Regions from separate parts of the Providencia sp. genome, predicted to be linked through region 4. Evidence: predicted binding sites of a transcription regulator. Region 4 holds the regulator's gene; each other region holds the start of a gene.
What was found. Region 4 encodes CRP, which controls carbon source genes, mostly activating them, when cyclic AMP is high. Its sites were predicted from a motif close to ATGTGANNNNNNTCACAT; they were not measured.
Positions count from the first base shown of each region.

Region 1: a site for CRP is predicted at 1,161-1,178, ahead of udp (uridine phosphorylase). Genes of this name have one in related genera too.
Region 2: a site for CRP is predicted at 2,791-2,808, ahead of adhE (bifunctional acetaldehyde-CoA/alcohol dehydrogenase). Genes of this name have one in related genera too.
Region 3: a site for CRP is predicted at 3,136-3,153, ahead of epd (erythrose-4-phosphate dehydrogenase). Genes of this name have one in related genera too.

Region 1 covers NZ_JBQDNB010000004.1:13,574-21,971, reverse strand. Annotated here, with positions in the region: gene ACTH6U_RS04545 (GntP family permease) at 1-1,043, shown strand, start outside; gene udp (uridine phosphorylase) at 1,305-2,060, shown strand; gene ACTH6U_RS04535 (tyrosine-protein phosphatase) at 2,385-3,167, shown strand; gene ACTH6U_RS04530 (DedA family protein) at 3,285-3,815, shown strand; gene rmuC (DNA recombination protein RmuC) at 3,923-5,278, shown strand; gene ubiE (bifunctional demethylmenaquinone methyltransferase/2-methoxy-6-polyprenyl-1,4-benzoquinol methylase UbiE) at 5,354-6,109, shown strand; gene ACTH6U_RS04515 (ubiquinone biosynthesis accessory factor UbiJ) at 6,111-6,764, shown strand; gene ubiB (ubiquinone biosynthesis regulatory protein kinase UbiB) at 6,751-8,385, shown strand.
Region 2 covers NZ_JBQDNB010000002.1:280,063-288,460, forward strand. Annotated here, with positions in the region: gene ACTH6U_RS03050 (ABC transporter substrate-binding protein) at 1-1,273, opposite strand, end outside; gene ACTH6U_RS03055 (YchE family NAAT transporter) at 1,864-2,508, opposite strand; gene adhE (bifunctional acetaldehyde-CoA/alcohol dehydrogenase) at 3,039-5,702, shown strand; gene ACTH6U_RS03065 (thymidine kinase) at 5,909-6,538, opposite strand; gene hns (histone-like nucleoid-structuring protein H-NS) at 7,072-7,482, shown strand; gene galU (UTP--glucose-1-phosphate uridylyltransferase GalU) at 7,905-8,398, opposite strand, start outside.
Region 3 covers NZ_JBQDNB010000001.1:169,330-177,727, forward strand. Annotated here, with positions in the region: gene fbaA (class II fructose-bisphosphate aldolase) at 1-774, opposite strand, end outside; gene pgk (phosphoglycerate kinase) at 835-1,998, opposite strand; gene epd (erythrose-4-phosphate dehydrogenase) at 2,104-3,123, opposite strand; gene tkt (transketolase) at 3,431-5,425, opposite strand; gene ACTH6U_RS00805 (hypothetical protein) at 5,923-7,047, opposite strand; gene ACTH6U_RS00810 (fimbria/pilus outer membrane usher protein) at 7,258-8,398, opposite strand, start outside.
Region 4 covers NZ_JBQDNB010000036.1:27,445-35,842, reverse strand. Annotated here, with positions in the region: gene ACTH6U_RS19585 (aspartate aminotransferase family protein) at 1-611, shown strand, start outside; gene ACTH6U_RS19580 (hypothetical protein) at 712-1,947, opposite strand; gene crp (cAMP-activated global transcriptional regulator CRP) at 2,260-2,892, opposite strand; gene ACTH6U_RS19570 (OsmC family protein) at 3,221-3,622, shown strand; gene ACTH6U_RS19565 (phosphoribulokinase) at 3,711-4,577, opposite strand; gene ACTH6U_RS19560 (YheU family protein) at 4,638-4,856, opposite strand; gene ACTH6U_RS19555 (hydrolase) at 4,850-5,836, opposite strand; gene ACTH6U_RS19550 (LysE family translocator) at 5,936-6,541, shown strand; gene murP (PTS N-acetylmuramic acid transporter subunit IIBC) at 6,652-8,121, opposite strand; gene murQ (N-acetylmuramic acid 6-phosphate etherase) at 8,149-8,398, opposite strand, start outside.

The DNA.
Region 1 (8,398 bases), on a different contig from region 4:
GTATTCCAATCTTTGTTGATTCTGCTTTCGTTATCTTATATCCATTAGCAAAAGCGCTCGCAAAAAATGGCAAGCGCAACTTGTTAACGCTTGGTGTTGCCTTAGCGGGTGGGTTAGTTGTAACGCATCACTCCGTTCCACCAACACCAGGTCCTTTGGGTGTTGCAGGTATTTTTGGCGTTGATATTGGTGCGATGATCTTAGCGGGTATGGCACTGGCTGTGCCTTGTGTTATCGGTATCGTTTTATATGCAAAATGGTTAGCAGTTAAATATCCTGAATTTGTCCCTGCTGATTTAGAAAGCGGTGATTTACATGATATCCATGCGCGTTATATGGAAGAGAAAGCCAATAAACCGCTACCAAGCCTATTTTTATCTTTATTGCCAATAGCTACTCCGATCTTGTTGATCTTTATTAATGCTATCAATGGATTATTACTAAAGACAGACACATTCCTAGGGATGAATGACAATTGGTACTTTCAAACATTTGAATTTCTAGGTGCGCCTATCATCGCGCTGTCTATTAGTGTGCTGATTTCAGTTTACACATTGATGCCAAAATCGACGAAAGAAGAAGTTATCGATCGCATGGAAGAAGGTTTGCAAGCGGCGGGTATCATTTTGTTAGTCACCGGTGCGGGTGGGGCGTTAGGGGCGGTATTACGTGATAGTGGAACTGGTAATATCTTAGCGGGGCATGTGGCAAGCTTGCCAATTACACCCGTTTTAATTCCTTTTATTATCGCGACGTTAGTACGTTTAATTCAAGGTTCCGGTACTGTCGCAATGATCACCGCTGCATCAATTTCAGCGCCAATCATTAGTCAGATACCTGATATTAACTTATTGGTTGCGGCGCAAGCGGCAACAATGGGGTCTCTGTTCTTCGGTTACTTTAACGACAGCCTTTATTGGGTTGTGAACAGAATGATGGGGATTAAGGACGTTAAACAACAGATTATGGTTTGGTCTATTCCAACAACAATCGCTTGGATGATAGGCCTTGTTGGCGTTCTGATCCTTGATGTAATTCTCTGATAGTAAATAGTTTTTTATTTATGCCACTAATTAAAAGTGCCTTTATTGGCACTTTTTTCAATTATTATTCACATTCAACTATACTGAACGCATCCTTATAGCAATATTACTGCGTTAATGTGATGCGGATCTCATTTTAATGAAATCAATATGATTGTGAATTCATTAAAGTAGATATTGGTCACTAAATATGTGTATGTTTATCGCTATATTAGTAAGAATTAATCAATTTAATGATGTCATTGAGCCAAGGAGTTTGATATGTCCGACGTTTTCCACTTAGGTTTAAAGAAAAGGGACTTACAGGGTGCAACTGTTGCGATTGTTCCTGGAGACCCTAACCGTGTTGAAAAAATAGCACGTCTAATGGATAACCCTGTACATCTTGCGTCATTACGTGAGTTTACCTCTTGGCGTGGTGAGTTAGATGGCAAGGCTGTCATCGTCTGCTCAACCGGTATTGGTGGCCCATCAACATCAATCGCAGTTGAAGAGTTGGCTCAGCTCGGTATTCGTACCTTCCTACGTATTGGTACAACTGGTGCAATTCAAGAAAATATCAATGTAGGTGATGTATTAGTCACAACAGGTGCTGTACGTTTAGACGGCGCTAGTCAACATTTTGCCCCGATCGAGTATCCTGCTGTTGCTGATTTTACATGTACTAACGCACTGTATGCTGCCGCGCAAGACGCAGGCGCGACAGTTCATGTTGGTGTAACGGCATCTTCAGATACTTTCTACCCAGGCCAAGAGCGCTATGATACCTACAGTGGCCGTGTAATGCGTCACTTTAGAGGCTCAATGAAAGAGTGGCAAGATATGGGCGTAATGAACTATGAAATGGAATCAGCAACGCTGTTAACCATGTGTTCAAGCCAAGGTTTACGTGCTGGTATGGTTGCAGGTGTTATTGTTAACCGTACTCAACAAGAAATCCCTAACGAAACATTATTGAAAAAAACAGAAGGCAATGTACTTAGCATTGTGGTTGAAGCCGCTCGCCGCCTACTGTAATTCCGCATTTACTGGCCCACTTACGTATTTCGCTCGGTTGTGAATACAGTGTAGGTGGGCTTAGTTACTTTTTTGTTCACCACTTCTGTTCATCATTTATTACAATCTACTGTAAATTGCAGGTAGTTTTCTTATTCATTTAATCAATCAATCTGTTATTGTCTTATAACAACTATTAATATTTCGAGCCCAACATCATTCAAGCAGCAGGCAAGTGCTAAGTCATGTTATCCCGATAAATGCAGAAAAATGTGCAGATAAAGGAACTCAAGCGATGTCTACATCCCTGTAACTTGAGGCATGGTGGGTATAAAAGGGATAATTATGTCAACAACACCTTATCTTCACCCTTCGGTTCTCCCTTTAAAGGGCGGGATCAATTTTCGCGACTTGGGCGGAAAAAAATTATCAAATGGTAATAAAATAAAAGCGGGAAAGCTTTTTAGGTCAGGTGCTTTAGACCGTTTAACATCAGAAGATCAACATATTTTACAATCCCAAAATTTATTTCAAATTTTAGATTATCGTGATGACGCTGAAATTCGTGATAAACCAGATTTAGTGTGGGATGGTGCGCATTATGTCCATGCCCCCGCAAATCCATTAGCAAAAGAAGTCAGTGCAAACTTAGACAAGCTCACGCCAGAGATTTTAGACCAATTCGATCCCCAAGCTTTCATGTTTCGTTTATATGAACTGTTGCCATTGAATAACCCCGCTTATCATCAACTTGTTAATATGCTAAAACAACCTGAAAAAGGCGGAATAGTACAGCATTGCGCTGTGGGTAAAGATAGAACGGGTGTGGGCTCAGCGTTAGTTCTATTTGCACTCGGCGCAGATTTAGATACGGTAATGGAAGATTATTTACTGACTAACGAAACGCTTGCACCATTTCGTAAAATTTTATTAGAAGAACATGCACAAAGAATGAGTGACAGCATATTGAAGAAATTTGAGTATGTTTACTCAGTGCGGGAAGATTTCTTACAGACTGCGTTAAAAAGCATCGAGACGCACTATGGTAATGTCGATAAATGGTTAGAAAAAGATTTTGGTCTTGATAATAAAGGTCGTGACCTGCTGCAAAATCATTTCCTCGAATAGCAATATATTCAAGCTGCAATGAAACCACATTTATTACTCGTTCGTTGCAGCTTGATTTATTTGAATGTCATACTCTAAATAGTGAACTCACGAATTAACTCATGATAGGGGATTTCCTTGACTCTCAATGAAATAGTCACGGTTGTGACAGATTTTACTCGTGAACATGAAATATGGGCTCTGCCTATCATTTTCTTTCTCGCATTTGGTGAATCACTCGCTTTCTTATCTTTGTTGTTACCGGCAACCGTTATTTTATTGGCGCTAGGCGCTCTGATTGGTGAAAGTGGCATTGTATTTTGGCCATTATGGCTAGCGGCGGCATTAGGCGCGTTTTTTGGCGATTGGCTTTCATATTGGTTCGGTTTTCACTACAAAGATAATGTTCGTAAAATGTGGCCTATTTCTCGCAACCCGCAAATGATAGATAAAGGGCAACGCTTCTTTGATCGTTGGGGAATTTGGGGCGTATTCTTCGGCCGTTTCTTTGGTCCTTTCCGTGCTGTTGTTCCTTTAGTGGCGGGAATTTGTGTGATGCCACAACGTTATTTTCAATTAGCTAATATTACTTCTGCGATGGTTTGGGCATTCGGTATCCTTGCTCCGGGAGCCCTAGGTTTACATTGGTTTGCAAGTTGGTTTGGTTAAGCTGCGAAGCTGCTCGCAAAATATGGGTGGCAAGTCAAATTACCTCTGGACACTTATACAGTATCCCATTACCTTACACTAGGCTTTGTAAAGTAAGGATTTAACTTGTGGATACCTCTCTTTTGTATGCGGTTATTGGTGTTCTAAGCGGTATTTTAATTGGCGGCTTGGCTGCTTGGTTTTCTATTGCACAAAAAATAACGCAAAAAGATCAGGAACTGCAAAATGCTAACCGTCAGATGGCGGTGAGTGATGAAAAAATAATTCATTTAGCGCAATGGAAAGAAGAGTATGACCGGCTAGATCAAGAGCTAAGAACACAGCGAGATATTAATCGTGAGCAAGAAGCTGAATTAAGAGAGGCGATTACGCGTTTTGAGCAAAATCAGTTAGCTAATGAAGAAAAACAGCGTATTTTACAAAATAGTGAACAGCGGCTGACAACGCAATTTGAAAATTTAGCTAATCGCATTTTCGAACAAAATGAACGACGTGCTTCAGAGCAACAGCACAAAAGTTTATTACAGATGTTATCTCCATTTCGTGAACAACTAGATGGTTTTCGTCAACAAGTTCAACAAAGTTTTGGTGAAGAAGCCAAAGAACGTCATACGTTAACTTATGAAATTAGGCAGCTTCAACAGCTTAATAACCTCATGACCAAAGAGGCAGTTAACTTAACTCGCGCACTAAAAGGTGACAATAAAATACAAGGTAATTGGGGAGAAACAATTTTAACCCGTATCTTGGAAGTTTCCGGCTTGCGTGAAGGCAGTGAATTTGAAACCCAAGTGAGTATCAATACAGGCTATAATAGCCGCTATCAACCCGATGTTATTATTCACTTGCCTGAAGGCAAAGATGTTGTTGTTGATGCAAAGATGTCGCTGGTGTCTTATGAACATTATTTTAATAATGAAGACCCTCATGAGCAGCAACAGGCGCTTAAAAATCATGTCGCCTCAATTCGTAACCACATGCGTTCATTGAGTCGAAAGGATTATCATCAACTGCCGGGTGTGCGTTCGCTGGATTATGTGCTCATGTTTATCCCCATCGAGCCCGCGTACTTACTTGCGTTAAAAGAGGCGCCCGAATTACTTGATGAAGGTATAAAACAGAATATCATGTTAGTTTGCCCTTCTACTTTGTTAGTGGCAGTGCGCACAATTAACAATATATGGCGTTATGAACGCCAAGGTCAAAATGCACAAGAAATAGCAGAAAAAGCAGCGAAAATGTACGATAAGCTGCGTTTGTTTGTAGATGACATGCAGGTTTTAGGCTCCAGTCTTGATAAAGCGAATATTACTTACCAGTCAGCGATGAAACGTCTTGCACAAGGGCGAGGAAATTTAATCAGTCAGGCGGAAAGTTTTAAAGCGTTAGGGGTAGAAATAAAACAACCTATCGAGCCACAATTAGTTGAGAAGTCAGATCAATCGAATTGTGCGCAATCATAGACTTCTGGTAGGGTTTTACCTTAAAGGCTGTTACACTTCTTATAAAAGATTGAATGATAAGCAGGCATAAAAGAAATGACTGAACCAACTAAAGAAACCATTGATTTCGGTTTCCGTACTGTAGGCAAAGATGATAAAGCTGGCCTCGTAGCGAATGTTTTTCACTCTGTAGCATCAAAATATGACTTGATGAATGATCTCATGTCTTTTGGTATTCATCGTATTTGGAAACGTTTTACCATCGAAGCAAGTGGTGTTCGCCGTAATCAACGTGTTCTTGATCTTGCTGGTGGAACGGGTGACTTGACTGCCAAATTCTCTCGATTAGTGGGTGAAAAAGGCGAAGTCGTTCTGGCTGATATCAACGATTCCATGTTAAAAATGGGTCGCGAAAAATTGCGTGACCTAGGTATTGTGGGTAATGTTAATTATGTTCAAGCTAATGCTGAAGAACTCCCATTCCCAGACAACTATTTTGATTGCATCACAATTTCTTTTGGTCTGCGTAATGTGACTGACAAAGATAAAGCGCTACGTTCAATGTATCGAGTATTGAAACCAGGCGGACGTTTATTAGTGCTTGAGTTTTCCAAACCGATTCTCGAGCCTTTGAATAAAGCTTATGATGCTTATTCATTCCATATTTTACCTCGTATTGGTCAGGCGATTGTCAGTGATGCCGAAAGTTATCGTTATCTTGCTGAATCTATTCGTATGCATCCCGACCAAGAAACACTGAAAGCCATGATGGAAAATGCAGGGCTGGAGCAAGTTTCTTATAACAATATGACGGGTGGAATTGTCGCACTCCATAAAGGGTTTAAATTCTAAGATGGAAGCACCATCAGCAAACACCAAAAATCAAAATACAGTTTTGTATTCTTTGATGACAGCATTGATGGAAACCTCGCTTAATCATATGCTATTTAAGGAAACCGTCTTGAGACCCGCCAGAATGCGTTTGGCGGGTAAAGTCATGTCGATTGAGTTAAAAGAACTCAATAAAACAATCACATTAATTTTTGCAGAAAATCATGTGGATGTTTTAAGCCAATGGGCTGAACCTGCCGACTGTACGATCAAAACATCATTGTTTACCTTAATTAAATTAAAAGATAAGCAGCAACTTTCTCTGTTAATTAACCGTGGTGATATCGTTATTGAAGGGGATATGCAGATTGTTCAGCATTGGTCCTCTTTATTAGATTTAGCTATTTGGAATCCAGCTCATTATTTATCTCCTTATATCGGTGATGTAGCGGCTGAAGGGCTCAGTAAGGTATTACATAAAGGTGCCAGTCTGGCTTCTCATTTAGTTAAACGTCAAAAAATTTATATTAAAGATACGCTTATTGAAGAATGGAAAATGGCACCTAGCCAATTAGAGCTCGCTTATTTTAGTGATGAAGTGGAGCAAATTTCAGGTTCTATGAGTGAATTAGAGCAAAGATTGCGTCAATTGGAGGAGAGTAATGACACCCGGTGAGATAAAACGTCTTTACCTTATTATTCGGGTTTTCCTCTCTTACGGATTAGATGAGTTAATCCCTAAAATAAAGCTTACACTGCCTTTAAGAATTGGTCGTTTAGGCTTTTTTTGGATTAAAAATAAGCATAAAGACAAAGATATTGGCGAAAGACTTCGTCTCGCATTGCAAGAGCTTGGTCCTGTTTGGATTAAATTCGGTCAAATGCTCTCAACTCGCCGTGACTTGTTCCCGCCTACGATTGCGGACCAACTATCATTACTACAAGATAAGGTCGCAAGCTTTGATGGAAAGCTCGCTCGTGGCTACATAGAAAAATCGCTAGGCGGTCCTTTAGAACAGTGGTTTGATGATTTTGATGAGCAAGCACTCGCGTCTGCTTCTATTGCGCAAGTGCATACGGCGGTTTTGAAAGAAAATGGTAAAAACGTCGTACTAAAAGTTATTCGTCCAGATATTTTGCCTATCATCAAAGCCGATATTAAGCTGATGTACCGCATTGCGAATTGGGTGCCTTTACTGCCTGATGGGCGTCGTTTACGTCCTAAAGAGGTCGTCCGCGAATACGAAAAAACATTGATCGATGAACTTAATCTTTTACGTGAGTCAGCCAATGCTATTCAGCTCAAACGTAACTTTGAAAATAGCTCAATGTTATATATTCCTGAGGTTTATGCGGATTATTGCCGTGAAAATGTCATGGTGATGGAGCGGATCTACGGTATTCCTGTTTCTGATGTGGCAGCGCTTAACGCTCAGGGTACCAACATGAAACTTTTGGCTGAGAGAGGCGTAAAAGTTTTCTTCACTCAAGTGTTTCGTGATAGCTTCTTTCACGCAGACATGCATCCCGGTAATATTTTTGTTAGTTACGAACACCCTGAAGATCCTCTCTATATCGGTATTGACTGCGGTATTATGGGCTCGCTTAATAAAGAAGATAAGCGTTATTTAGCCGGAAACTTTATTGCTTTCTTTAACCGTGATTATCGTAAAGTTGCTGAATTACACGTTGATTCAGGTTGGGTTCCGCCAGATACAAATGTTGAAGATTTTGAATTTGCTATTCGCACTGTCTGTGAGCCTATTTTCGAAAAGCCATTAGCTGAAATTTCATTTGGGCACGTTTTGTTGAATTTATTTAATACGGCGCGCCGCTTTAATATGGAAGTTCAACCTCAGTTGGTTCTCTTGCAGAAAACCTTGCTTTATGTTGAAGGTCTAGGCCGCCAGTTATACCCACAGCTTGATTTATGGAAAACCGCTAAGCCCTTTTTAGAAGATTGGGTTCATAGTCAAGTCGGTCTACCTGCAATCACTCGGGCCTTAAAAGAAAAAGCGCCTTATTGGGCCGAAAAAATGCCGGAAATTCCCGATCTTATTTATGGGGCGTTAAAACAGCATAAATTTTTACAGTCCAATATTGACCAGTTAGCACTACAGTTAAAGGGGCAGCGTAGTAAGCAACGTAAATCCCAATATCTTTTAGGAATAGGTGCCACATTCATTCTTTGCGGTAGTTTATTCTTTATTTCAGACTTAACTCGAATTGCTATAGTGTTTATGGCTGCCGGAGCGTTATCGTGGCTAATAGGTTGGTGTAAGTCAGGGGATAACTAAGTAAACTTTGTTT
Region 2 (8,398 bases), on a different contig from region 4:
CCGCACACCAAGTTGCTCGAGCAACATCATAATTTCCTTCATGCCGACTTTGTAATGATGTTTTCCACTCCTGATTTTGTAATATAACTTGCGCTCCAATATTTTTTTTCCACATAGAAGCTGCAACAATAGCTTGCTGTTTATTTTGATCGGACGTGTTATATAAAAGAGAGAACTTAAGCGGATTTTTTTCATTATATCCGGCTTCGGCTAGCAATAGCTTGGCTTTTTGATATCGTTGTTCTGGGCTTAATTTAACCCAACTAGGTAATGCGAAATCACCATTATTAATAAAAGTAGGTGTAAAACCGTAAGCAACAGTTTGTCCTTGCGCAATAATTTTATTTGTAATGGTTTCTCTGTCTAAGCCTAATTTAATTGCTTCCCTCACCCTTGAGTCATTAAATGGTGCTTTTTGATTGTTAATCTCATAATAGAAAGTACACAAGTATGGGCGTACATATAATTCATTTGGTCTTTCTACCTGCATTTTTTGAAATAGTGCGGGAGGAATGGCCGAGTTTGTAATATCAATTTCACCACTACGGTAACGATTAATATCACTAACTTCAGAGGAGATTGATAAAAAGGTAGCTTGGTTAATTCGACTATTTTTATTATTCCAATATTGCGGATTGCGTTTAACAACAATACGTTCATTAACAATCCATTGATCTAATAAATAAGCGCCATTTCCGACAAAATTTTGAGGTTGGGTCCACTTGTCACCATACTGTTCAATGATTTTCATGTTAACGGGTTTCATCGCAGTATGTCCTAACATGTCCACAAAATATGGAACAGGACGACTTAATGTAACTTCTAAATGATGATTATCTAACGCTTTAACACCGAGAGATTCAACTGGCATATCTCCTTTTAATATTTCAGCAGCATTTTCAATATAGGCATTTTGTAAATAACTTGAATAAGGAGAACCTGTCTTTGGATCAGCTAAACGTCGCCAACTGTAAACAAAATCTTCAGCGATAACCTGAGTCCCATCACTCCAGCGTGCATCTTCTCTTAATGTAAAAATCCAACGCGTATATTTATCATTCTCCCAATTTTTAGCGACTCCAGGTGTTAACTTTCCGTCGATATCCGTATAAACCAATCCTTCTAATAAGTTCAAAATGATATTACTTTCAGGAACACCTTCAACCTTATGCGGGTCAAGGGATACGACTTCAGAGCCATTATTAATAGTAATTATTTGCGGTGATACATTTTTAGTAAGTTCATTTGCCTTAGCCTCTAACGCTAAAAACAAAAAAGGAAGTATGCTCAAATATGTTATCGATTTTGTCACTACATCCCCCTGAAGTTGTTAATAGTATCTTATCTATTAGATAGTTAACTGATAAAACGAGTCTTTCAACTAAAAATATCGCTAGTAATATCTACCTTTCAACAATCAATTTATTAACACTAATTTAACATATAATAAAATTTTAAGTTATTCTTAAATTTCCCTCAACCATTAATTTTATAAATATAATTAAATTACAATAAGTTAGATAGGCTCTTTATATAATTTCTTAATAATCATTAAAGTGAATATAAACATATCATTAACAAACACCAATTAGAATAGTGAATAATTTTACTTAGCTCACAATTCCACATTTTTTATGCCTGATTTGGCAAAAAATGCGGCATATAATGACAAAAAATATTTATTACCAAAATCACCTTTAAGTGCCTATTAAATAAGCAGTTAAAATATCCTCTTACAATATCAATAATAATAAGAGTGGCTCACTTTAATGGTAATACTTTGATTTTTTAAAAGTAAATGAGATTAGAGGTTGGATAGCCGCCTAGGTTTAGCCGGCTATTTTGAATAGAAGAATATAAAAATTAGAGTAAACCAGGAAATATCGCTTTCACACCAGTGACAATGAATTCAATACCTAATGACATAAGCAGTAAACCCATAATACGAGTCACAACGTTAATACCTGTTTGCCCAAGATAACGAACAAGTAAAGATGCTGAACGAAACAATAACCAACAACAAAAAGCAAAAAATATACTCGTAATCGCTAAACCGATAAAATTCTGCCATCCATTCCATCGAGAAGACCAGACAATACAAGAACTGATTGCACCAGGTCCTGCCATAAGTGGTAATGCCAAAGGTACCACTCCGATACTGTCGCGAACGGCGGTTTCTGTTTTTTCTTGTTTATTTTGTTTATCTTCACCTATTTTTCCGCTGATCATCGACATCGCGATCGTTACAATGAGTATTCCACCCGCAATACGAAACGAATCTATCGAAATACCAAAGAGTGCAAGTATTGAGTCACCCACTAATAAAGAAATACAAAGAATAATCGCTACTGAAGAATTAGCGACCGTATTTGTTTTATTCCTTCCCGCAATACCTTGATAGTTAGTCATACTAATAAACACCGGTAGAATTCCTACTGGGTTTACTAACGCAAATAGACCAATAAAAAACTTAATATAGCCCGATAAATCCAGTAATGCTGCGCTCACCCATTCATATCCTTACAAGATTCTCATTCGAGAGATTTCACCTATTGCTAATCTTATCATTGATACAATTAAATTCCTTGAATAAACCATGATTTCCTTTAATTTGATTATGTTACTTTTTATCTTCCTTTTAATGGTGACTTATTTTTGTAACTTAAAAATTGTAAAAAGTTTTGAAATTCACCTTCTATCCGACCATAAAGGTAAATTTATTAATAAATATTCATCATCAATTTAACTTAAGCCGAAATATTCATGCTGAAAGGTGTCAGCTTGCATTTTTTGTGATTAAGATCACTTTATTTAATTACTAATTTGCTAACCTGTTATTAACTGATAGAGATACTACCTTGCAGATAACAGATCATTTCATTCAATTTTAAACAGATTTTTAAGCCAATTAGCAGTAACGAGCTGAAATATTAATAAAACTATCTATACTTTTCTTTCCGGCTAGTCTTATTACTACAGTATTTATAGATGCATTGCTCATTGGCTTAAAAATTTAACATTTATCAGGAGTAATCTATATGTCCGTAACTAACGTTACCGAACTCAATGAACTCGTTGCTCGTGTCAAAAAAGCTCAACGTGAATTCGCAGGCTTTTCTCAAGAAAAAGTGGATAGAATTTTTCGCGCTGCTGCACTTGCTGCCGCAGATGCGCGTATCCCATTAGCGAAGCTCGCAGTCGAAGAATCAGGAATGGGTATTGTTGAAGATAAAGTGATTAAAAACCACTTCGCTTCAGAGTATATCTATAACGCATACAAAGATGAGAAAACCTGTGGCGTGCTCTCTGAAGATCCAACATTTGGCACTATTACTATTGCTGAACCTATTGGAATCATCTGTGGTATTGTCCCAACAACAAACCCAACCTCTACTGCTATCTTTAAATCACTGATTAGCTTAAAAACGCGTAATGCCATTATTTTCTCACCACATCCACGTGCTAAAAATGCAACTAATCGTGCAGCTGAAATCGTCTTAAAAGCAGCAATTGAAGCTGGGGCACCAAAAGATATTATTGGTTGGATAGATGCACCGACGGTTGAACTTTCAAATGCATTAATGCACCACACTGACATTAACCTGATCTTAGCGACAGGTGGTCCAGGAATGGTTAAAGCGGCTTACAGCTCAGGAAAACCTGCAATTGGTGTTGGTGCAGGTAATACACCAGTCGTTATCGATGAAACAGCAGATATTAAGCGCGCAGTTGCCTCTATTTTAATGTCTAAAACATTTGATAATGGCGTTATTTGTGCCTCAGAGCAATCTGTCGTTGTTGTTGATGAAATTTATAACCAAGTCCGTGAACGTTTTTCTAAACATGGCGGCTACCTACTCCAAGGTAAAGAACTTAAAGCCATTCAAGATATCATCTTAAAAAATGGTAACTTAAATGCAGCTATCGTTGGTCAGCCTGCCTATAAAATTGCAGAAATGGCTGGTATCACCGTTCCAGTGACCACTAAAATCCTAATTGGTGAAGTTAAAGTCATTGATGATTCAGAACCTTTCGCTCACGAAAAATTATCGCCTCTTTTAGCTATGTATCGCGGTAAGAATTTTGAAGATGCTGTTGAAAAAGCTGAACAATTGGTAGAAATGGGCGGTATAGGCCACACTTCATGCCTTTATACAGATCAAGACAATCAACATGCTCGCGTTAATTATTTTGGCGACAAAATGAAAACCGCTCGTATCTTAATCAATACCCCTGCATCCCAAGGTGGCATTGGTGATCTGTACAACTTTAAATTAGCACCATCTCTAACGCTAGGTTGCGGTTCTTGGGGGGGTAACTCCATCTCAGAAAACGTTGGACCAAAACACCTAATTAACACAAAAACTGTGGCGAAAAGAGCTGAAAACATGTTATGGCATAAACTTCCTAACTCAATTTACTTCCGCCGTGGTTGTTTACCTATTGCTCTTGAAGAAATTGCGACTGACGGTGCAAAACGCGTACTCATCGTAACGGATAGCTACTTGTTTAATAATGGCTATGTGGATGAAGTCGTTAACGTTCTGAAAAAACATCATATCGAAACAGATGTGTTTTTCGAAGTTGAAGCTGACCCTACTTTGTCTGTTGTCCGTAAAGGTGCAGCGCAGATGAATGCATTCCAACCCGATGTGATTATTGCATTAGGTGGTGGTTCACCAATGGATGCAGCGAAAATTATGTGGGTAATGTACGAGCATCCAGAAACTCATTTTGAAGAATTGGCATTACGCTTTATGGATATCCGTAAACGTATTCACCGTTTCCCTAAAATGGGTGTAAAAGCAAAACTAGTTGCAATCACAACGACATCAGGTACAGGTTCTGAAGTGACACCATTTGCCGTAGTGACAGATGACAAAACAGGCCAAAAATATCCACTTGCTGATTACGCATTAACACCAAACATGGCCATTGTGGATGCTAATTTAGTCATGGATATGCCTAAGTCATTGACCGCTTTCGGTGGTCTTGATGCCGTCACTCACGCACTAGAAGCTTATGTTTCTGTTTTAGCAAGTGAATTTACTGATGGGCAAGCGCTTCAAGCTTTAAGTTTATTAAAACAATACTTGCCAGCAAGTTATCATGAAGGTGCTAAGAACCCTGTAGCAAGAGAGCGCGTACATAATGCAGCAACCCTTGCTGGTATTGCATTTGCTAACGCATTCTTAGGCGTATGCCACTCAATGGCTCACAAACTTGGTTCTGAGTTCCATATTCCACATGGTTTGGCAAACGCATTGTTGATTTGTAATGTAATTCGTTTCAATGCAAATGAAAACCCAACAAAACAAACTGCATTTAGCCAATACGACCGTCCTCACGCTCATCGTCAATATGCTGAAATTGCCGATCATCTGGGATTAAGTAAATCAGGTGACCGTACTGCGGCTAAAATACAAAGACTATTAGCATGGTTAGACGAAATTAAAGCAGATTTAGGTATTCCTAAATCTATACGTGAAGCTGGTGTTACTGAAGCTGATTTCTTAGCGAAAATAGACAAGCTATCGGAAGATGCATTCGATGACCAATGTACAGGTGCAAACCCACGCTACCCGTTAATCTCGGAAATTAAACAGATCTTATTAGACTCATTCTATGGCCGTGAATTTTCAGAAGAAATTGTAGCCCCTACTGAAGCACCAAAAGCAGAAAAGAAAAGCACTAAAAAATAGTTAATAGTTAATAAAAAAAGGCACTGCATATTATTTACAGTGCCTTTTCTTTTGAGTAGTTTTAAACATTTATCATATTTAGATATACAACAAATAGTCTATTCTGTTTAGCTTCTATATTAATGCAGTGTTTATCACTTAAATACACTTAAAGAGAGAAGTAAGCATCAATTCATCTATTAAGCTAGTTTAGGCTTGCCCTGCTCTTAACTAAAATGAATTGGCTTTTTAGGTATTACTCCACTATTCATTAATTTGGCCTGCTCAATGGCTTCTGAGTAGTGTTTGCGACATACCGATATATACTTTTCATTTCCGCCTATATCGACCTGTGCGCCTTCATACATAGCAATACCATCACTACCAATTCTTAATACTTTATTTGCTTTACGCCCACAATAACAAACCGTTTTAAGCTCAACTAATTTATCGGCCCAAGCTAACAAATATTGACTACCCTCAAATAATAATCCTGAAAAATCTGTCCGTAATCCATAACATAAAACAGGAATATCCGTGTTATCGACTATATGACATAATTCTTCTACTTGTTTTTTTGTGAGAAATTGACATTCATCAATAAGCACACAATGTACTTTTTGAATACTATTTTCATTATTGATAACATCAGCCATATTGGTTATCGGTGTATATAACAATGCTTCAGCTGATAGTCCTATACGTGATGATACTTTCCCTTTATCAAATCGATTGTCTATCTCAGCAGTAAAAATAACCGTACGCATCCCGCATTCGTTATAGTTATACGATGATTGTAGTAATGAAGTCGATTTTCCAGCGTTCATCGCTGAATAATAAAAATATAGCTGAGCCATCAAGCTGTTTCCTTAAGAATAATATGCCTAATAATTTTATCATAAAAAGCACTATTAAATTAACAACAAGGATAACAGAGTGCCCTACTTATTGAAAATTTAACTATTTTTATGTAAACATAACATCTCTTTTTTAAAAATGTGTATCTTATAGGCAATAAAATCAATTTGATATTAACTATAAGCGGTTTAAATTAAGGCACATATAGCTAAGTAAGCTCATCATAAAAAGAAAATTTAAGTTAATTCTTCTTACTTTATTCACTAAATTCATAATGTATCGTTATGATTTTTACAGAACTAAGAGAAATATGTTCTTAGATACTTTCGTCTAATTACCTTTTTTTCAATAGTTCTGTTATTGATAATAGTTGTATATATAAACCAACGGAAACTTTATATTTCTTTTGTAAAAAAATTGCATTCTTTAAAGATAACTTTTAAACTACTAAAGTAAATTAGCTATTGCAGAATTTAAAATAGCATTCTATTATTAGCATACACATACCAACAAATAATTTGAGACCAGGAAAATGAGCGAATCTTTAAAAGCGTTAAATAACATCCGTACTCTTCGTGCTCAAGCTCGCGAAGTAACTTTAGAATCTTTAGAAGAAATGCTAGAGAAATTAACTGTCGTTGTTGAAGAACGTCGTGATGAAGAAAGCCAAGTTCGCGCTGAATTAGAAGAGCGTAACCGTAAATTAGAAAAAGTACGTGAAATGATCCTAGAGCAAGGCGTAGATTTAAATGACCTTCTGCAAACTATGGATTCAACTAAAACTACAAGTACCAGAGCTAAACGTGCTGCACGTCCAGCTAAATACAAATATATCGATGAAAATGGCGAAAGCAAAACTTGGACAGGCCAAGGCCGTACTCCAGCTGTAATCAAAGTTGCCATTGAAGAACAAGGTAAATCTTTAGATGATTTCTTAATCTAATTAGCCTAAAAATCTATTCTAAACACCCTTTTTATAAAGGGTGTTTTTGTTTAAATCCTAATATAACAATTTATATTAGCCCTTCTTAAAATTACTCATTCATACTTATAAATCTAGAATAACTCTATATTAATCATCATATTTAGGTTTTCACTGACTCCATTGAGTTACTCTAAAAAACAGGCTTATAAAATAAGTCGCTCGATTAAAGTAAAGATATGTAATTTCAATCACACTTAAAAATATATTTTTAGATAACGAGTTTATGAATTTAGTCCGATTTTTCAAAAAAAAATAACCCACCTATGCTAAATAAACAATGTTAATTGCCTCATAAAAATGAGTTCATTTACTTATTCTAGATGTACAAAAAAAGGCCTTCACTTTCGTGTTGGCCTTTAATAATATAAAGAGTAGATATATTATTTCAATGTAGCGGATGTATTCAATTTATCTGCTAATTCTTTCACCCACTGAGTAAAATCTTTTCCTAGCGTATCATGTTGTATGCCATATTCGACAAATGCTTTCATGTAACCTAATTTATTACCACAGTCATGACTCTTACCACATAAGTGGTATGCTTCAACAGGCTCATTGTTTGCCATCATTAATGTAATAGCATCCGTTAATTGTATTTCATCACCAGCGCCAGGTGTTGTTTTAGATAAAGCATCCCAAATCTTTTCAGATAAAACATAACGGCCAACAATAGATAAATTAGAGGGTGCTTCATCTTTACGAGGTTTTTCCACCATACGGACGATTGGCTTACTATCTCCAGGCTGCAATATTTCACCATTACAGTCAACAATACCATAATTAGAAACCTCGTCCTCAGGTACAGGCTCAACGAGTATTTGGCTAGCACCAGACTCTTCATAATGATCTAACATTTCTCTAAGATTGAATTTAG
Region 3 (8,398 bases), on a different contig from region 4:
GCTATTGTGTGGCAAGTTAAATTTCTCAGAAACGAAATCTTGTGAATTACGCAGAATTTTTGGCGTCAATTGCACGTTACCTGGTTTATAAACACCATGAACGTTACCGAATGATGCTGCGATAGTGAAACGTGGACTAACTGCGTTCAGTTTCTCATAAGCGTAAGCAACATCTTCTGGTTGAGTGTATAGCTCAGAGCTATCCATTCCTGTGTTATCAACACCGTCTTCTTCGCCGCCAGTACAACCTAGCTCGATTTCTAGAGTCATGTCGATTTTTGCCATACGCGCTAAGTATTTAGCACAGATTTCAATATTTTCTTCTAATGATTCTTCAGATAAATCAATCATATGTGAAGAGAATAATGGTTTACCTGTTTTCGCGTAATGTTTTTCACCCGCATCTAACAGGCCATCAATCCATGGCAGTAATTTACGTGCACAGTGGTCAGTATGCAAAATAACAGGAACACCGTAATGTTCTGCCATTTGATGCACATGATGAGCGCCAGAGATTGCACCTAAGATAGCCGCTTGTTGGCCTTCCGCTTTCAAGCCTTTACCTGCGATAAATGCAGCGCCACCGTTTGAGAACTGAACAATAACAGGAGCACGTACTTTTGCTGCCGCTTCAAGTACGGCGTTAATTGAATCAGTACCAACACAGTTCACCGCTGGCAATGCAAAGTTATTTTCTTTGGCAACTGCGAAAACTTTCTGTACATCATCACCCGTGATAACACCCGGTTTAACAAAATCAAAAATTTTAGACATGTGAAAAGGTCCTGTGGTGAATAGGCGGTCAATGCCGCCTATTGTGTATGAACAAATTAATTACGCTTTAGCACGTTCTTCTAGCATCACAACAGCTGGGAGCTTTTTACCTTCAACAAATTCAAGGAAAGCACCACCGCCGGTAGAGATATAGGAAATTTTATCAGCGATATTAAATAAATCGATAGCTGCTAGGGTGTCACCACCACCAGCGATAGAAAATGCGTCACTTTCGGCAATTGCACGAGCAACGATTTCTGTTCCCTTACGGAAGTTAGGGAATTCAAATACGCCAACTGGGCCATTCCACAGAATGGTTTTTGCATTTTTCAGAATCTCAGCCAAACGTTCTGCGGATTCGTCACCTAAGTCCAAAATTTGTTCGTCATCTTTGATTTCAGTGCTTGGTTTCAAAGTGGCAGCCGCAGTTTCAGAGAACTCAGTTGCAACACGAACATCTGTTGGCACTGGAATTTGGCAGTTAGCCAGTAATTTTTTCGCTTCAGGGATTAGGTCTGCTTCATACAATGAGCGACCCACATTATTACCCTGCGCAGCGATAAAGGTATTTGCGATACCACCACCAACAATCAGTTGATCAGCAATTTTAGACAGTGAATCTAAAACAGTCAGTTTAGTTGAAACTTTAGAACCACCAACAATCGCTACCATTGGGCGCGCAGGGTTACCCAGCGCTTTACCTAATGCTTCCAGTTCATTGCTCAGCAATGGACCTGCACAAGCAACAGGAGCGAATTTTGCAACACCATGCGTTGACGCTTGAGCACGGTGAGCCGTACCAAATGCATCCATCACATAAACATCACATAGTGCAGCATATTGTTTAGATAGGGTTTCATCATCTTTTTTCTCGCCTTTATTAAAGCGAACGTTTTCTAGAACGACTAACTCACCATCAGCAATATCAACGCCATTCAAATAGTCTTTAACCAAACGAACTGGGTAATCAATTTTTGCTGCCAGATAGTCAACAACAGGTTGTAAAGAAAACTCTTCGTTGTATTCACCTTCAGTCGGGCGACCGAGGTGAGAAGTGACCATGACTTTAGCACCTTGCTTGAGAGCATTTTCAATTGTTGGTAATGAAGCACGAATACGCGCATCAGAAGTAACTTTGCCATCTTTTACAGGAACGTTTAGGTCAGAACGAATAAAAACGCGTTTACCCGCTAGGTCCAAATCGGTCATCTTAATTACAGACATGGTGAATCCTCTTGTTGATTCTCTATAAAATTTTTATCGACCCTATGTAAATAATCAGGCATACCAAACTTTTTTGTATATCAATAGCTGATTATCAGTAGTCAATTAGTTGAAACCTGTTTTTGCCATCGCTAGCGTTGTATCTAGCATCCGGTTAGCAAAACCCCATTCGTTATCACACCAGACTAGGGTTTTAATTAAATGCTGACCACTTACTCTCGTTTGAGTTCCATCAACAATGGCACTGTGGGGATCATGATTAAAATCCGTCGAGACAAGTGGTAATTCAGTATAGTCTATTATACCACGAAAATGTGCTTGTGCGGCGCCGTGCAATAGTGAGTTCACTTTTTCGACACAGACGTTTTCATGCACAGTAACGCTCAAGTCTATTGCCGTCACATTGATGGTTGGCACACGCACCGAAATAGCCTCAAAGCGACCTTCAAATTTCGGAAAAATACGGGTAATTCCGGCAGCTAGCTTAGTATCAACAGGGATAATAGATTGGCTTGCCGCACGCGTTCTCCTCAAGTCTTTATGATAAGCATCGATAACTGGTTGGTCATTCATTGATGCGTGGATCGTTGTCACCGTGCCTGATTCAATGCCGAACGCGTCATCCAATAATTTGATAATAGGAATAATACAGTTTGTGGTGCAAGATGCGTTAGAGACAATTTTATCTTCTTGTCTAAGGCTATCATGATTAACGCCATACACAACGGTCGCATCAAGATCGTCAGTACCCGGATGAGAGAACAACACTTTTTTTGCGCCAGATGCAAGATGCTGTAAGCCATCTTCACGGGAGCCATAAGCCCCACTGCAATCGAGTACAATGTCGATTCCCAACTCTTTCCAAGGCAATTGGTTTATCTCAGATTGATGAAATATACGGATATTGTCATCACCAACCTGTAGAAGCTCACCATTGAGACGCACATCCCAAGCAAAGCGCCCATGGCTTGAATCATATTTCAACAAGTGCGCAATGCCTTCAGGCTCGGCCAGCTCATTGATTGCCACCACCACGATTTCCGCACGGCGGCTAGATTCATATAAAGCTCTTAAAACACTTCGACCAATCCGACCAAAGCCATTAATTGCTACCCTGATTGCCATTGAATACCTTATATCTGAGCAAAATCACACGGTTGCTTAGGATAACTGACTCACACAAACTCTACTGCTCATTTTAGCTGTCAAACATCAAAAGTGTGCTTCACTCGACATTTTTGATATTTTTTTCATTGGATTAACTAAAACTGAAACGGTTCAGCTTATCTAGAATTAGATTAAGGGATAAATTTACAGAACGCAATAGCAAAACAGGTACGAATGCACAAAAAAACAACGCCCTTGTACCTAAATTGATACAAGAGCGCTTTTTAGCTCTATTGCCGTCACTTACCAGCAATTAATTTGGGAGCTATTTCAATAATGCTTTTGCTGATGCAACTGCATTTTCAACCGTAATACCGAACTCTTTGTACAGAAGTTCTGCCGGAGCTGATTCACCAAATGAATGCATACCAATAATTGCACCATTCAGACCTGTATATTTGAACCAGTAATCCGCAATACCCGCTTCGATAGCCACACGAGCGCTAACATTTGCAGGTAGAACCGCTTCACGGTATGCCGCATCTTGTTTATCAAATGCATCTGTTGATGGCATTGAAACCACACGAACTTTACGACCTTCAGCAGACAGTTGGTCAGCCGCTTTCACAGCTAATTCAACTTCAGAACCAGTTGCGATAAAGATAAGCTCTGGTGTGCCCGCGCAATCTTTCAGGATATAAGCACCTTTTTCGATATTCGCTAATTGCTCAGCGGTACGAGGTTGCTGTTCCAGATTTTGACGAGAGAAAATCAGTGCACTTGGACCATCTTTACGCTCAACAGCATATTTCCATGCAACCGCAGATTCGACTTGGTCACAAGGACGCCATGTGCTGACATTTGGTGTCACACGCAGGCTTGCAAGTTGTTCTACTGGCTGATGCGTTGGGCCATCTTCACCTAGACCGATAGAGTCATGTGTGTAAACGAAGATGTTACGGATTTTCATCAATGCTGCCATACGAACCGCATTACGCGCGTATTCAACAAACATGAGGAAAGTTGCACCGTAAGGAATGAAACCACCATGCAACGCAATACCGTTCATAATAGCTGACATACCAAATTCACGAACACCGTAATGGATGTAGTTACCTGCAACATCTACGTTCAGTGCTTTAGAACCTGACCACATAGTTAAATTACTAGGTGCTAAGTCAGCAGAACCGCCCATAAATTCAGGTAATACTTTACCAAAAGCTTCCAATGCATTTTGTGAAGCTTTACGGCTCGCGATATTCGCTGGATTTTGTTGCAGTTGTTCAACAAACTTCTTCGCATCAGCATCAAAGCTTGCAGGTAACTCACCCGCCATACGACGTGTAAATTCTTTTGCTAGCTCAGGGAATGCACTTGCATAAGCCGCAAATTTAACATCCCAAGCGCTTTCTTTTTCTTTGCCAGCAGAGCGAGCATCCCAAGCTTGATAAATTTCTTGTGGAATTTCGAATGGCGCATAATGCCAGCCCAACGCTTCACGTGTTGCCGCGATTTCTGCATCACCTAATGGCGCACCGTGAACAGATTCTGAACCCGCTTTGTTAGGTGAACCAAAACCAATCACTGTTTTACAGATGATAAGTGTTGGTTTATCTGCTTGGTTTTTCGCTTCATTAATTGCCGCATTAATTTGCTCTGCATCATGGCCATCAATATCACGGATCACATGCCAATTGTAAGCTTCGAAACGTGCTGCGGTATCGTCTGTAAACCAACCTTCTACTTCACCATCGATAGAAATACCGTTGTCATCATAGAATGCGATCAGTTTATTTAATTTCAGGGTACCCGCTAAAGAACAAGCTTCGTGTGAGATACCTTCCATCATGCAGCCGTCACCCATAAATACATAGCTATGGTGATCAACAACATCATGACCTGGACGGTTAAATTGTGCCGCTAATGTACGCTCTGCGATTGCAAAACCGACAGCATTTGCAATACCTTGTCCTAATGGACCGGTAGTCGTTTCAACACCCGGTGTATAACCATATTCTGGATGGCCCGGTGTTTTAGAATGTAGTTGACGGAAGTTTTTTAACTCTTCGATTGATAAGTCATAGCCTGTAAGGTGTAGCAAGCTATAAATCAACATAGAGCCATGTCCGTTTGACAATACAAAACGGTCACGATTTGCCCAATGTGGATCTGCTGGGTTATGGTTCATGTGGGAGCGCCAAAGCACTTCAGCAATATCAGCCATGCCCATAGGCGCGCCAGGATGCCCTGATTTTGCTTTTTGAACCGCATCCATACTTAGAAAGCGGATAGCATTAGCAAGGGTTTTACGAGTCGTCATCAGTATACTCCAGGTAGGATAAAAACGTACTTAAGCCAGTTTTCACATTTCAAAATTATGACTAATTTCACAGCCAGACCATGAAACTAACGCAATTTGATCTTATTTGCTACGCTCCTGACAGCCAACTGTTAATAAAATAGGCTATCGCAGTGCTGAATCCATTCTATTGCGCAAAATTTCACTTTAAGGCGCCCTTATTGCGCAAAACATTACCCTTATTAAACCTGAGTTCACTATCAGGGATCAAGGTGATTTATGATTCTGAAGCAATTAGTCGTAAATTTAGTGATAACTGACAACGTTTCTTGAAAAAAAACGATTAAAATAAGTGCGTTTCAATTTCCTTAACCAAATGAAAACCAAATCAATTTCTGCCTAATCGTCAAAGTAAAATGATTATAGTTAGTTGTGAGCTATCATTTTTATCGGTATTTATCATCAATGTTTATCTTAAGTGGAACCCTTAAGTCTTACACTTAAACTCATCACTCAATTTAATTCCACAAAAGATTAATGGTCGCAGTAGCACTTGCGCGCCCCAAATTATTGGCTTTATTGTGGCCACTGCCACACAAATTAAAGACATAAGGAATTATATTTGTACCTACTTTTAGCTCGCCACTGCTATACCATTTACTGCTGTCACCAAAATATAAACCATCAGTTACACTTCCATAACCGCTACAGGTTTGATCCGCAGGTCTATTTATCCAACCTCGTATTTCTCCTGGGGCAGGTTCATTCCTTTCATTACGTAGCTGTAGAATATAGCTATAATTTGGTACCGCCTCACCCAAGATTTGCACCTTCACACTCGCCGCTCTACTGAAATCATCGCTAGAACAATTAATATTCAAATTTCCAACTTGTTGTGCTAAGAATGTATTCTCCTTCACATCTAGCCCACTAATTGTGCCAAAATTAATGGTTGGTGGCGCGGATATAGAACAATTCAATGGGGGAATATAGGTGACCGTTAGTAAATCAGAAGCATTAATATTAATGTAATCACCATTTGTTCCCTGACCTTGAGCCCGTCGCAACCCAATTCTTTGTAATGAAAAAGAACCGGCAACTGCACGAGATGAAATATAGTAACCATATTGACCATTTATTTGTATTGTCGTTTTGCTTGGTGTTCTAAAACTTTCAGTTAAATAAGAGTAACAATTTTCTGAATTTGTTTTTGGTGGTATCGCTCCAGATAAAACGCCATAACGATTAAATGTACCATTAACTGCTACTGTCCCATGCGAAGAAGAAATTACACTTCCTGTAATATTTGTATCATATATAATTAATAAAATGCCAGTCTCTAATTCATATCCATAATAACCATCAATTGTTTTCCAATTGCTTTGGTTACTGGAACAAATACCCCCTCCCATACTTGTAAGTGCAAATGCAAAGCCTGAATATAAGGAGTCACTTTCATTTAAATATGTATTCGCAGGAACAGTGACTGAACCTGAAAAAGAACCTACTGGTATAAAACCTTCATTAATTGAAGCATTAATCCTAGCCGCATAAGAATTATTCATTCCTACCAAAAAGTACCCAATTCCAATTAATATAGTGACTATCCATCGATAATAACTATTTTTTAATTTAAATATCATTAAGCTCGCCCTTTTCATTACATTATATTAAATTGAAATTTATTCCATCACTACGAAATATAAGTGATTATTTATTTAATAAATTTATTGGCATTTTATTTTCACCTTCAGAAATCCAACATCTCAATTAATATGAACTCAACGTAAAAATATACGTTTTTGATTATTTTTTTCATGTTCTAACGTGAGTAGAATAGAACTCATTTCTACTTATTTAGGCTCTGCTAACATAATTTTTTTATCAATTACACTGTTGCAGGTATAAGTCACTTGGCGTATTGGGGTATCTGAATTTATGTTCAAATGCGTAAGTGCAAATTTCACTCGACATTGGCGGTCTGGTGTCTCACCCCATTTAACTAATAATTCCCCCTCTTCAGGAAGACCCGCTAGATATACTTGCCCCATATCGCCAACAATACTGCTAACCTCATCCCCACTCGTTGCATTCATTAATGTTGCGATAGCACCGAATGGTACGGGTTGCTGATTTGATTGCTTCAACGTCACTAATACCTGATAACCAACGCGGGTGGCAATATTCACCTTAACTACCGCCCCTTTGATTGGATAAACATTTACATTTGAATGCGTTACATCCACCCCCTCAGGCAATGTTGTCGGATCGATTCCCACGCTGTTTTTCATATAATCAGATAAATAAGGAGCAATAGCATAGCCTTGCCAATCTACGGTCGCATTACCATTAGTCAAGTGGGCTCCAGACGCACCAGGAGCACTGACCAACGCGACTGATTCACCCATTGAGCGAGATAATGTCACCCCACCGGCATGAACTAGAAGTCCACCACTGGCATTCATATTAATGGAACGAGAATCACCACTGTAGCTATACCCCGTACTTAAACTACCTTTATTACCTTGATATCCTAAATTGACATTACTAACCGCTGTTTGCCCTTGGTTTCCCCAACTTTGTGAGACACTGTACGACATCGCACTATCAACTAGGCTACCACTCAATCCAATTTGATTTTGTGTCCGCCCTTGATTATCCTGAGTCATCATCGAAGTCGCATAGATAGACTGTAAATCCTCTGAATAACCAAAAACACGCAAAGGAATACTCATATTGACGCTGATTTGACGGTTTTCAGGCCAATTTCCATTTGTATCGTTCATTCGGTCAATATTGTAATTCACACCAAAGCTGACATTTTTCACCGTTCCGCTATATCCCAAGGATAATCCTGTTAAGGTTTTACTTCCCCCCCAATAGTCATCTCGATGCGCTCGAAAATGTAGCGTACCGTACCCGTTTAATTGTTGACTTAATTGTGTTTGGAAGCTGCTACGACGACGTTGCAAAGTCCATGGAGTGACTCCCTCT
Region 4 (8,398 bases):
CGGCGACAATGGAATTTATGCAAGGAGTGCGTAAACTGTGTGATGAAAATAACGCTTTGCTTATTTTTGATGAAGTGCAAAGTGGTATGGGGCGTACAGGTAAGTTATTTTCTTATATGCACTATGATGTAGTTCCCGATATTTTAACTACTGCAAAAGCACTGGGTGGTGGCTTCCCTATTAGTGCGATGATCACCACGAAAGACATTGCTCAAACCATGGAAGTCGGTGCCCATGGTACAACTTATGGTGGTAATCCGCTCGCCTGTGCGGTGGGTAATGCAGCTTTTGATATTATTAATACTGATGAAGTGTTAAATGGCGTGCAACAACGTCATGATTTGTTTGTTTCTCATCTAAATAAGTTGAATGACAAATATAATATTTTTGCTGAAATAAGAGGAATGGGGCTATTAATTGGTGCTGAACTTAAAGGTCAATTGCTCAATCGTTCGAAAGATGTCATGCAAGCTTGTGCAGTAGAAGGCTTGATGATGTTAAATGCAGGGCCAAACGTATTACGTTTCACCCCATCATTGATTATTTCAGAAGAAGAAATTAATAGCGGTATGATAAAGCTAGAAGCAGCGATTGGGAAATTATTGAGCTAACGATTTATTGATAAATTGCAGAGGCATTTATGTCTCTGCAATTTGGTTTATTATCGAGCTTGGTAACATCTACCTTTAATACTGTGGTGGCTATACAGAATTATTTATGACGTTTAAGTTTTTGAATGATATTACTTGAATACAACTCTTCCTGTTTTATATCTTGAGTTAATTTTTTTATCTCACTAAGTGTTTTATCTGCCTTTTTTTCTATTTCAATTAAGTTTGTTGTATCTATTTTTTTATTATTAGTTAGTGGTTTATTTTGGATTGTGGGCTGTTGGTTTAATTTTGAGTTTTTACGTTGAGATAAGCGAGTATTAGATTCTTGCTGGTTTTTGAATGTTATGCTTCTTTTTTTAATATTATTTTCTGGTAATATATTTTTTTCATTTTTTGATAGAATACTCGTAGGATGTTTTTGTTTATTTATTGATATCTCTTTTAATGGGGTATCCATTATTACAATGTTTTTACCATTGATTTTTTTTATTTTTCCTAGATTAGTATTATTAGCTGTATTAAGTTTATTCATTGAGCCTGTAAGTAATGGGATCTTACTTTCATTAGAAGAGTTAAGTGTTTTTGGCATCGTGAATTTTTTTTTGATTTGTTCTTTTTCATCTATTGAGAGTTTTATTTTTTTAGGTATTTTACTTTTTAAAATAATAGTATTATTTTCTTTTTTTGTTTTTAACTGAGTATCTATTTCTTTTTCTGGGTTTTCATTATTAATAGATGTTGAGTCATTAGCATCATTAGCAGTTAATGTATAAAAGTTAGGGTTATACCTCAATAAATTTGAATTTATGAAAGTTGGTTCATAATCAATATTTAATTCATTGTCTACTGGTTTATTTTTAAACGTCAAATGGTCATCATAGCCAGAGTCCCAAGTTAGAGATTTGTTTTTATTTATAAAATCTTTCCCTTCAAACTTTTTATAGGCCTCATTAAAGTTAATTGGTTTTTTATCAATTAACCTTCTGTTGTTATTATGTCCATTTATATCTTTTTTAGTAATGAATGGGCTAGTTGGAATTTTTCCATTTTGACTTAAATTCATGAATTTTGATTGTGATGCTTTAAAGTCAATGGAATCAATAATTACATTTTTATTCCTTTTTTGTCTGCGTACTGAGTTTTCATAACTACAGGGAATTGTTTTTTTCTCTATTAACGGGTTTGATTTCTGTGAGGGTGTGACGCTATTTATTTCTTCATAAGTAGATGAATGATTATTTGATTGAATACTTGTGTTGGATGCTGTTCCAGTGTTTTTTGAAGTATTTAAATTCTCATTATATCTGTTGAGGTTATTTATATTTATAATCATATATTTTCCAGTAATCTATTAGTTAATTAGTTATGCTAATTATAGATAAGGTAAAGACTTTGATGATATAAATAAACGATTATTTATTTCTATGTGTATTTACTATCCCTAATATATTATCTGAATAATATTATTTCTATATGTATTTACTATGTCTAATGCGCCGTGTAAATAGTATAACGAAATAATATTGATTTTATTTATACTCTTTAATTTAGGTATTTTTTTCATTCTAAAAAACAACCTTATATCAGTGATATAAGGTTGTTTTTAAATAGTAGCCTAGCCAATCAAGCTAGGCCAGAATATAAATTATCGAGTCCCGTAGACGACTATCGTTTTACCATGTGCAGATATCAGATTTTGATCTTCTAGCATTTTTAGGATACGACCGACAGTTTCACGTGAACAACCTACTATTTGACCAATTTCCTGACGTGTAATTTTGATTTGCATTCCGTCTGGGTGAGTCATAGCATCTGGTTGTTTGGCTAAATTTAACAGTGTTTGAGCAATACGTCCGGTGACATCTAGAAAAGCGAGGTTACCCACTTTTTCAGAAGTCGTTTGTAGGCGACTTGCCATTTGTGCAGAAAGGCGCATAAGGATATCAGGGTTAACCTGAATCAGTTGGCGGAATTTTTTATAAGATATTTCAGCGACTTCGCAGGCTACTTTTGCACGAACCCACGCTGTACGCTCTTGACCTTCTTCGAATAACCCAAGCTCACCAATGAAATCTCCTTGATTTAGGTAGGAGAGAATCATTTCTTTGCCTTCTTCATCTTTGATTAAAACAGCCACTGAACCTTTCACGATATAGTAAAGGGTTTCTGCTTTTTCACCTTGATGGATCAGTGTGCTTTTTGATGGATACTTATGAATATGGCAGTGTGACAAAAACCATTCAAGAGTAGGGTCTGTTTGTGGCTTGCCGAGAACCATTAGCGTTATCCTCTGTATGTTATTGCAGCCATTCAAAAAAGCGTGCTAGAAGGGCTGTCTTTAAAGTCACTAGCTTAGCATATTAGTTTACCTTATCTACTCTAATTAATACATGCAGCAGATATGAAGTAAGTTAATATCGACACTATAATATGATCAATTAAAACGTTGAGTCTTGATCTTAATCCTATCAACTAAGTATTGTTTGTAGCACATTCAATCCAGAAAGTCTCGCCTGTATCGCTTCAGCTAAATAAAGCTGATGTAATATTGGCTATATCTATGGAACAATGTGTTTCTGAAGATTATTTTTTCAAGGGGAATAACAATGGAAGCAAGAGTTAAATGGGTTGAAGGACTCTCTTTTTTAGGTGAGTCAGCATCTGGGCATCAAGTGATGATGGATGGAAATGCAGGTGACAAAGCGCCTAGCCCAATGGAAATGGTATTAATGGCCGCTGGAGGCTGTAGTGCAATTGATGTCGTTTCTATCTTACAAAAAGGCCGTAATGATATTATGGATTGTGAGGTGAAATTAACTTCGCAGCGTCGCGATGAAGCACCTCGTTATTTTACTCACATTAACTTGCACTTTATTGTAACAGGTCATGAATTAACAGAAAAAGCGGTTGAGCGCGCGGTTCAACTTTCGGCGGAAAAATATTGTTCAGTGGCGTTGATGTTAGAAAAAGCGGTTGAAGTGACACACAGCTTTGAAATTAAAAACTAATAATAAGTTTAATTTTTGCCTATTTATTTTAATAACTGATGCTTGTTTTATTTATTGGTAAGCATCAGTTATTTAGAACAGTGATAAGTTAATCTTGTTTTTGTGTAATTAACTTTTCAACTAATGGGGTCATAATTAGTTCCATGGCTAAGCCAAGTTTGCCACCGGGCACGACAATGGTATTTATTGCCGAAATAAATGAGCCGCTTATCATTGATAATAAATAGGGGAAATCAATCTGTTTGAGTCCGCGAAAACGGATCACAATAAAACTTTCATCTTGTGACGGAATCGCTTTGGCTGAAAATGGGTTAGAGGTATCGACGGTAGGGACTCGTTGGAAATTGATATGAGTGCGTGAAAATTGAGGCGTAATATAATTAATATAGTCTCCCATCGAGCGAACAACCGAGTCCATGACCGCTTCTCGAGAATGCCCACGTTCTGTTGTATCGCGGATTAATTTTTGAATCCATTCCAAATTCACAATAGGCACAACACCGACAAGCAAATCGACGTGCTGGGCGACATCGTGCTCTGGCGTGACTATTCCACCATGTAATCCCTCGTAGAATAAAACATCTGTGTTCTCAGTGAAAGGCTCCCAAGGTGTGAATATACCCGGTTGTAGGCCATAAGGAACTGCCTCATCGTAAGTGTGGAGATATTTACGCGATTGTCCGTGTCCTGTCTGACTATAATCGACTAAAGTTTGCTCTAAGAGTGCGAAGTCATTGGCTTCTGGACCAAAGTAGCTAATGTGACGCCCTTGCTCTCTGGCCTTGCGGATTGCCATATCCATTTCAGGTCGGGTATAGCGATGAAAGCTATCGCCTTCAAGTGTTGCGGGCTGAATGTTTAATTGATGGAAGATTTTACGAAAAGCTTGGCTGGTTGATGTTGTTCCAGCACCACTTGAACCGGTAACTGCGATAATTGGATGCTTTTTCGACATAGTGGTCTCCCTGCGTTGCGCTTTTGGCCACTATTTTAATAAACAGCGAACGAAGCGGGTTTACGGGCGGAATTGGTTGTTAGGCATGAAGTTAATTGATTCATGCAGTTCAGACCAGACTAGCACAATTTCGCCAGAAACTAACTGGCGTTTCACATCATCAACCTTATCTTGCAAGCTTTTTTCATGGCTTCCGTAATCAGTGCCTTCGCGTAACACATAGCTTTCTATTAGGTTATCAAGTGTTTCGGGGGCTAACTCTTGCCAAGGGATTAACATTGTTTTTTCTCATTTAAATAGGGTGCTAACCACTGCGGAATTCGTGTTTCTAACCACATTTGTGGCTTTCTAAAACTACCACCAACAAAACCAACATGGCCACCGTGTTCTGTCATTTGGTATTCAATGTTATGGGGTAAATGACTTAAATCAGGCACAACTTCGGGAGCCATAAATGGGTCGTCTTTAGCATGAATAATCAGCGTTGGTTTGGTGATTTGCGACAATTTTGGTAATGCGCTGCATTTTTGATAGTAATCCGTTGCATCATCAAATCCATGAATGCGTGCAGTAATGACATCATCGAACTCACGAATGCGTTTGAGTTGTTTCAGTTGCAATAAATTCAATGGTAAAGACCCCGGATAGCGCACCAATTTACGCGTTGCATTGCGTTTCAAACCATTCAATAAATAGCGCTGATAAAACTGTGAGAGACCTTTTTCCATGCGTAAAGAGCAGGCTTCTAGCATTAATGGTGCGGAGACAACTACCGCGGCGTCAAGGTCAGCATTCTCACCATTTTCAGCGAGATAACAGGCTAGCATGTTGCCCCCAAGCGAGTAACCGACCGCCGCTGTTGGCACATTGCCCCAAGTTTGTTTTAACCAATGTAAGAAATAGCGTGCATCACTGGTTTCACCTGAATGATAAATTCGGCTTTGACGATTAGGTTCACCACTACAACCTCGAAAGTGCATAACAACACCAAGCCAGCCTTGTTTTTGCGCACTTTCAAGCATTCCGTGTGCATAAGGGCTTTTAAAATTCCCTTCTAGGCCGTGAAAAATAACTAAGCGGGGCTTATGGCTTGCCAGCTCAGGTTTTTCACTCCAAGCGAGATCGATAAAATCGCCATCGGGCAATTCTAGTCGTTGCCAAGTCGGTTTGATTTTCGGCGTTCGACGAAAAATCCTTGGCAATAAGGTTTGGAGATGTGGATTTTTAGCCCAATTGATAGGACGGAAATTTTCTGACATAGCCTTATTTAATTTCTTAGAACTCTTGTGAGGCACATAACATACTGTTATTTTTTTGTGATGCAAGTGTGCAAGTTTAAGTTGAGGATTAGATTATAAATGACACTGGGGCTTATTTTTTCTCTTTTTACGTTTTTATTCATTGCGGCGGTGACACCCGGCCCTAACAATATGTTATTAACATCCAGTGCTGCCAATTCGGGTTTTCGTCGTAGTATCGCATTATTGCTAGGAATTATGCTTGGCATGCAATCCATACTTTATTTGTCTGCATTTGGTATTGCAGCGCTTTTGCTGTTATATCCAGCCATTCATGTGATATTAAAAGTAGCTGGTAGCATTTATTTGTTATGGCTAGCATGGAAAACAGCAACTGCGAATTATGCACCACTTAAGACAAATAGCGAAGCAGTAAAAAGCGTAACTTGGTATCAAGGGGGATTATTGCAGTTTTTAAACCCAAAAGCATGGATGATGGGTTTAGGCGCAGTGGGGAGTTTCAGCTTACCGGGGGAGCTTTTTACTGAGTCAATTATCATAATGAGTATTGCATTTATTATTGTAAATTTTGTTGCTGGACTGATATGGATGGGGTTTGGTTCTTTAATTGGACTGTTTTTACGCAGTCGCCGTGCATGGTTTATTTTTAATTTGGTGATGGGATTATTAACTGCACTGTGTGTTCCGTTGATTTGGTTGGAATAGAATGGTAACAGTAGGCTGAAATATACCTAAGTCATTATGCGGTCAATGTGAATGAATAAAACCTAAAAAGGCAGCGTAATAGCTGCCTTTAGTTAAAAACATTTTACGAATTAATCTAAATCGATATTCTTACTACCAAATAAATAAGTGAATAAAAATCCGCAGGCATAGGCCACTAAAATACCGCCAACATAGACTGCCATACCTGCAAGCACACCTTGTGCTGAAGTCATTAATGGAATTGCAATCAGTCCAGAAGGGCCAAATATAGTGTTAAGCCCAACAGGTAAGCCCATCCAAGCAATTAAACCGATAAAGAAACCACCGGCAGCACCACCTAAACACGCTGTGATAAATGGTTTAACACGAGGCAATGTAACACCATAAATTAATGGTTCACCAATACCTAAGAACCCTGGGAAAAGTGCACCACTAATTTGGCTGCGGATCACTGAGCCTTTTTTAGCTTTCATATAAAGCGCAAGTGCAGCGCCTACTTGCCCAGCACCTGCCATGGCAAGTATCGGGAATAGTGAGTTAAACCCTTGGGTTTCGACAAGCGCTACATAGACAGGGATAAAACCTTGGTGAACACCAAACATTACTGCAATTAAGAACAAACCAGCAAGAAGTGCAGTACCTATTGGATTACCATTTAAATGCATGAATAGCCATGACATGCCGTTAAATAACCAAACACCAATTGGCATGATGAAAATAAATGTCGCGGCTCCAACTATTAGTAATGTAATAGTTGATGTCAGAATAATATCAAGATTAGCTGGGATAATTTTACGTACTTGTTTTTCAACCCAAGCGCCGAAAATACAGGCAATCAAAATACCAATAATGTTGCCTCTTGGGTCGATATACCAGCCAAAGAAGTCTGTCATACCGGAGTAGAAGCCTTTAGTTGCAGCTGGGTCATAACCTAACAGAAATAATGCGGCAATAATGGCACCATTAACACCGCTACCACCAAAAGCTTTTTGTGCATTATAGCCAATGAGAATACCCATAAAGGTAAACAATCCCTTCCCGAATACGGCCATATAAGCGATTAAACTTTTTAGCCAACCAAGTTGTTGGGAGTCGGGCGGAAATAGATTCTCATTTGCGAGGAGCAAGCTTAACAGCGAAGCGAGTCCCATAAGCAAACCTGCGCCGATAAAACCGGGGATCAATGGCGTAAAAATAGTCGCAAATTTGGATAGAAAACGATGAACTGCACTTGTTTGTTTCTTTTTTAATTGTTGTTTGTTTGCTGAGGCTATCTCATTAAGATCTTGTGTTGGAGCTGACGATGCGATATCTGCATCTTCATCATTTTCAATAATATGATTCATTAGGTCAGCGGCAGTTTGTGCTTTTCCTGGGCCGAGTACGATTTGTAATTGCTCATCACTTTCAATTACACCGAGTACACCAGGAACCTGTTTTATTGCAGCTTTATCGACAAGTTGGTCATTGTTTAATGTCAAACGTAAGCGAGTCATGCAATTACCGCATTGCTTGATATTATGACTACCGCCAACTAGTTGCAGGATCTGCAGCATCATTTCTTTTGTTATTTTAGCCATGCTTTTTATCTCATCTCATTGCGCACGTTAGGCGGTGGATTTAGCAATATTGAGTGCAGTACGAATAAAACCTTTGTTGTTACTGAGCAATTGGCGTGCCTCATCTGCATTTAAGCCTGATAAGATCATTAAAATTGCTGTTTTACAGTGTCTATCACATTGTTGTAATGCAGATTCAGCGGCTTCTCTATCACATTCAGTTGCCTCCATCACAATCTTAGTTTGTCTCTCAATTAATTTGGCATTAGTGGCTTCAACATCAACCATCAAATTACCA